2 regions of the Mesorhizobium sp. 128a genome follow, and region 1 is predicted to be linked to the other one. Evidence: riboswitches for the same ligand, from Rfam matches in the RefSeq annotation. Region 1 holds a riboswitch; the other holds the start of a gene.
What was found. Region 1 has a riboswitch for cobalamin ahead of ACWTU9_RS28030 (DUF1636 family protein). Riboswitches for the same ligand answer to the same signal wherever they lie in the genome.
Positions count from the first base shown of each region.

Region 2: linked by a shared signal. The riboswitch ahead of ACWTU9_RS02360 (aromatic ring-hydroxylating oxygenase subunit alpha) and the one ahead of ACWTU9_RS28030 (DUF1636 family protein) in region 1 are both predicted to bind cobalamin.

Region 1 is NZ_JBSPKY010000022.1:34,747-37,757, forward strand. Features, by position in the region: gene ACWTU9_RS28020 (cobaltochelatase subunit CobN) at 1-127, opposite strand, end outside; gene cobW (cobalamin biosynthesis protein CobW) at 147-1,184, opposite strand; gene ACWTU9_RS28030 (DUF1636 family protein) at 1,187-1,615, opposite strand; cobalamin riboswitch at 1,654-1,858, opposite strand; gene ACWTU9_RS28035 (winged helix-turn-helix domain-containing protein) at 1,888-3,011, opposite strand, start outside.
Region 2 is NZ_JBSPKY010000001.1:519,703-522,713, reverse strand. Features, by position in the region: cobalamin riboswitch at 479-680, shown strand; gene ACWTU9_RS02360 (aromatic ring-hydroxylating oxygenase subunit alpha) at 798-2,045, shown strand; gene ACWTU9_RS02355 (2Fe-2S iron-sulfur cluster-binding protein) at 2,124-3,011, shown strand, end outside.

The DNA of each region.
Region 1 (3,011 bases):
CCGCCGCGAGGCCGGCGAGGTCGCTATCGGTGAAGGACAGCGCCACGATATCCGCCGGCGTCTGCCTGAGATCAACTGGCTCGGCGAGATCGTCGAGCGAGGCGGATGTGGTCGTGAGTATATGCATCGCTGCCCGTGTTTTCGCGTCAGCCGGCCAGTATAGCCTCGATCGCCGGGCGGTTCAGCCCCTTCAGCCCGATGACGACGAGGCGCGAGCGGCGGTCGTCCTCGGCGGTCCAGGCGCGGTCATAGTAATGATTGACGCGCGGGCCGACGGCCTGCAGCAAAAGCCGCATCGGCTTGCCGCCGACATCGACGAAACCTTTGACGCGCAACACATTCTCTTCCTCGGCAACGGTGGCGACACGCTTTGCCAGGTCATCCGGATTGGCGATCGAGGGAATGTCGACAATGAAGGTGTCGAAATCGTCATGCTCGTGGTCGAAGGCGCCGTCATGATGCGACTTGCGGTTCTCGATGTCGTCCTCGACGGCGAGGCCGAGGCCGAGCAGCACCGAGGGGTCGACCTTGCCATGCGCGGTCGGCACGATTTTTACGGCCCGGGCGGAGTGCTCATTGATGATGGCGTTGGCGCGGGTCGAACCGGCGGCGTCCATCAAATCGCTCTTCGACAGGATGATCAGGTCGGCGCAGGCGATCTGGTCCTCGAAGACTTCCTCGACCGGATCGTCGTGATCGAGCGTTTCGTCAGCCACGCGTTGCGCCTGAAGCGCGTCCATGTCGTTGGCGACGCGGCCTTCGGCCAGCGCCGGGCCGTCGACCACGGCGATAACGCCGTCGACCGTCACCCGGCTCTTCACGCTGGGCCACTGGAACGCCTGGACCAGCGGCTTGGGCAGAGCCAGGCCCGATGTCTCGATCAGGATGTGGTCGACCTTCGGGGTCAGCGCCAGGATCTGATCGAGCGCCGGCACGAAATCGTCGGCAACGGTGCAACAGATGCAGCCATTGGCCAGTTCGACGATGTTTTCCTCGGGGCAGGTGTCGATGCCGCAGCCTTTCAGGATCTCGCCGTCGATGCCGATGTCGCCGAACTCGTTGACGATGATGGCAATGCGCTTGCCCCCCGCGTTTTCGAGGAGATGGCGGACCAGCGTCGTCTTGCCGGCGCCGAGGAAGCCGGTGACGACAGTGCAGGGAACACGGGAAACGGAAGCGGTCATGGTCAGTCCTTCAGCACGTCGAGGGGCGGGATGCGGGCAACGAGGCCGCGCTTGAGGCTATCGGGCCGGCCGCGCCAGGGCATGAGGCCGTCGGTCGAGGTGGCGAAAAGCTTTGCGCCGGTGACGAGATCGGCGCCGCTGGTCGCGGTCAGATCGCCGAAGACATAGCTCCAGCAGCCATCGCGCAGGATCGCGGCGCTGAGCCGGCGCTTGCAATTGCCGAGGCATTCGACGGTGCGGACGCGGATGTCGTCATCGGATGCGGCGCGGCGCGTGTCGCCGGCCAGCAGTTCGCCGGCGCGGGGATGGGCGTCGGAACCGGTCTCGTCGCGGCAGGAGGCGCAGACGACGACGGTGACGCCCGACAAGGCATCGCTATCGGCGGGCGAAAAATCCGCTGTGCCAGCCGAAAATCTGCTGTTCTGGTCCAAAAACCGGGCTCCTTGCCCGGAAACCCGCCGGGCGATCGGATACTTTGTCTCAGACGGCAGGTCTCCTGGCTCGCGAGTCGTCGCCTTGGTTAGCCGCCTTCCCGGTGTTACCCAGTGGCATTCGGCCTTGGCTCTTCGCTTACAGTTGCGGGGACAGCCGCGGATTTGAGATTTTCACCTCGCACCGCATTCCCTCTTAGCCCCTGCCGTTGCGGGCAAGGGACCGTCTGGAGCGGATTTAGGCTTTTGCGGGCAGCGGTGTCAACGCACGGCTACGACACGGCGATGTCGGCTAAAGGCTGCCCAAGATCGCCGGCCGGCGTGATTTGCATGCTTTCCAGTTCAAGCCAGCCTTGCATCTGCTTCAATTCCTCGAAGAGTTGGGCGACGGTGTCAGGCGGCGCGCCGGGTTCGGCATAGGCGGCGTGGACGCGAAGCACGCTGGCGGGCCGATCGGCCTTGAGGTCGACGCGCGCCACGATCCGGTCGCCCAGCAGGAAGGGCAGGACGTAGTAGCCGTATTGCCGCTTGTCGGCCGGGGTGTAGATCTCGATGCGGTAGTGGAAATCGAAGAGGCGCTCGCTGCGCGAGCGCTCGAAGACGACCGGATCGAACGGAGCCAGCAGGGCGCGGGCCTCGATTTTTCGGGGGATGCGGGCGTCCCGGTGGAAGTAAGCCGGCTTGTCCCAGCCTTCGACGCGCATCGGCAGCAGTTCGCCTAACTCGACCAGTTCCTCCAGCCGGCCCTTCATGTCGGCCGGCGACAGGCGGAAATAGTCGCGCAGGTCGCCGGAGGTCGCGATGCCGTGGGCGCGGGCGGAAATGCGCAGCAATTCGCGGTGTGCGTCCTCCGCTGTCGGCACGGGCATATCGAGGATCGCCTGCGGCAGGACGCGCTCGGGCAGGTCGTAGAAGCGCTCGAAGCCGCGACGGTGGGCGGTGGTGATGCGCCCGGCCCAGAACAGCCATTCAAAGGCGTGCTTGGCGTGGCTCCAGCCCCACCAGCCGCCAGAGCCCTTCTGGCCTTCGAGCGCGGAAGCAGCGATCGGGCCGCGCTCGGCGACCGCGCGGTAGATCTCCTCGATATAGGAGGCATGTTCGCGGCCCCATTTGGCCAGCCCCAGATACATTTCGTCGCCGCTCTCGGCGCGCTGCATGCGCCAGCGCATCAAAGGCCAGGTCTCGACCGGCAGGAACGAGGCCTCGTGCGCCCAGTATTCGAACACGGTGCGCTTGCGGGTGACGGCGGCATTGTCGAGCAAGGCAAGCGGGTAGGGGCCAAGGCGGGAGTAGAGCGGCATGTAGTGGGCGCGCACCACGGCGCTGACGGAATCGATCTGCAAGAGGCCGGTGCGCGAGAGCACGCGGGCGAGGTGGCGGCGGTCCGGTGTGCCGC
Region 2 (3,011 bases), on a different contig from region 1:
GTCCGTCTAGCGGCGTGTGGTGGGAGAATTCGCGTCGTTCGGACAGGCCCGATGTGGGAAAGCCAGAGGCTGGTTTCCAATCACGAAGTTGTTCCGGCTGGGCCATGACTTCACCTCTTGTAATTTTCGTAAGCATGCCTACCATCTCGTTTTATGCAAATAATACAAAGCCTTACGTAACAGCGCCATCAGGCTCACCGAGTGTGTCAGGGCGTCAGCGTTCACACCGTCCTGCACGCATTGTCAACAGAAACGAACCGTTCGGTTCGATTTTAGAAATTGCTAATAGTCACTTTTCGATACTGTTGGTCTTTTTTGACCCGGCCAAGAGCCGGATAAGAGGCGATTCGAAACAGCAAAGATCGCTCGCCAAATCAGGATTTCGGCCCCGCAGTCGCCAGCCTATGCGCATGCGATGCGTGTCGCGCCGCATGGAGACGATGTCGCTTTCATGCCGATGTCGCGACCGCTGCCGTGATTAGATGATCGCATCTCAGGTGCCGCTTCGTGACGACGGAGCGGAGAATTGGGAAGCCGGTCAGAATCCGGCGCTGCCCCCGCAACGGTGGTGGAGTTCAAGTCGCAACGGGAGACCACTGGGCGAGAAGCCTGGGAAGGTGTCGCGATGGTCCGCAGGACAACTCCAGAGCCCGGAAACCAGCCCGAGATACTTGAACTCGACTGATCGCGGTGGGCGGTCAAGAGGTGGATAGTGCATGTCCGGCATCGCGCTGGCCTGCAGCCGATCCTTCCTCCATCACCACCAAGTTCAGTCCTTGAACCATGAGGACAGAACTATGGATGCGCGCAACGACATGCAGAGGCTCTTGAACAGCCGTAAGCAAGGTTATTCGCTCGAGCAGCCCTTCTACACCGACCCGGACTACTTCAAGCTCGACATGGAGCTGATCTGGTATCGCGACTGGCTGTTCATCGGCCATGATTGCGAGCTGCCGAAGCCCGGCAGCTATATCACCGTGCAGATCGGCGACTATCCGGTGGTGCTTGTCCGCGACCAGAAGGGCAACATCAACGCCTTTCACAATTCCTGCCGTCATCGCGGCAGCCGCGTCTGCAACACTGAGAAAGGCACGGCGGCGAAGCTCGTCTGCCCCTATCACCAGTGGACCTACGAGCTGGATGGCCGACTGCTGTTTGCCCGCCAGATGGCCGAGGGTTTCGACAAGAGCCAGTTCGGCCTGAAGCCGGTCGCCTGCGAAAGTGTGGCCGGTTACGTCTTCATTTGCCTGGCGAAAGAACCCGCAGACTTCGCGCCGATGCGGGCCATGATCGAACCGTACCTCAAGCCGCACCGGCTGAATGAAGCCAAGGTCGCCTTCGAGAGCACGATCATCGAGAAGGGCAACTGGAAGCTGGTCTGGGAAAACAACCGCGAGTGTTATCACTGCGCCGGCAACCATCCCGAACTGTGCAAGACATTTCCGGAAGCGCCGACCGTGACCGGTGTGCAGGGCGCAGACAGCGACCCGGAGATGGTGGCGCACTGGGCAAAATGTGAGGCGGCGGGCCTGCCGAGCAAGTTCCGCATCGATCCGGCCGGACAATATCGCGCCACCCGCGCGCCGCTGCTGCGCGATGCCGTCAGCTATACGATGACGGGAAAGCGCGCGGTGACGAAGAACCTTTCCGACACCGTTGCCGCCGATCGCATCGGCACCTTGATGCATTACCACTATCCGACGACCTGGAACCACATCCTGATCGACCATGCCGTGACCTTCCGCGTGCTGCCGATCAGCGCCACCGAAACCGCGGTGACAACCAAGTGGCTGGTACACAAGGATGCGATCGAGGGCGTCGATTACAGCCTTGAAGAGCTCACGCATGTCTGGACCGAGACCAACGACCAGGACCGCCGCATCGTCGAGGAAAACGCCTTCGGCATCCTGTCGCCGGCCTATGAGCCGGGCCCCTATTCGGAGCTGCACGAGGGTGGCGTGATCCAATTCGTCGAATGGTACGCGGGCTTCATCGGTCCCCGTCTTGCCGAAGGCGGCCGGCCGGCGCTGCGCAGCGTGGCGTGAGCTCATGTCGCCCAAAAGTGTTTCGCGGTTTTGGGATCATGACATGAGCAGAGCAAAAGGACTTGAGGGATGAATGCGATGACGGATCTTGGGCTCTATCGCCATCTCGACCAGATGGCGCCGTGGAACGACAAGCTGCAGGTGCTGGAAGTGATCGGCGTCAGCGACGAGGCGCCTGACGTCAAGACCTTCACCTTCCGCTCCGACAACCAGACCTGGTTCCGCTACAAGCCGGGCCAGTTCGTGACGCTGGAGCTGCCGACACCGGACGGGCCGCTGATGCGCACCTACACGCTGTCATCCTCGCCGTCGCGGCCGTTTTCGATCGCGGTGACGGTGAAGGCACAGGCCGGCAGCATCGGCACACGCTGGATGTTCGACCATCTGGTGCCCGGCTCGCACGTCAAGGCCTATGGACCGGCCGGCGATTTTTCGTTGCACAGCCACCCGGCGGCAAAATATCTGTTCATTTCTGCCGGCTCCGGCGTGACGCCGATGATGTCGATGCTGCGCTGGCTGAACGATTGCGCGCCATGGACGGATGTGGGCTTCGTCAACTGCGCGCGGCGTGCCGAAGAGATCATCTTCCGCAAGGAACTCGAACTGCTCGGCGGCCATATGCCCGGCCTGTCGCTCGGCTTCATGATCGAGGAACGCTCGAGCCGTGAAGGCTGGTACGGTCATATGGGCCGCATCGACGCGATCCGGCTGCCGCTGCTGGCGCCCGATTTCCGCGAACGCGAGATCTTTTGCTGCGGCCCCGATCCGTTCATGCGCGCCGTGCGCGGCATGTTGGATGCCGCCGGCTTCGATATGACGAAATATCATCAGGAGAGTTTTGCCGCGCCTGCGGTGGAGGAAGTCCCAGCGCCGTTTGCCTCACCAGCTGAAGACGGCACCGCTGTTCCTGTCGAAGCCGTGACACCGATCCGCTTCTCGCTTTCGGAGGTCGACGCCGCCTGCGTC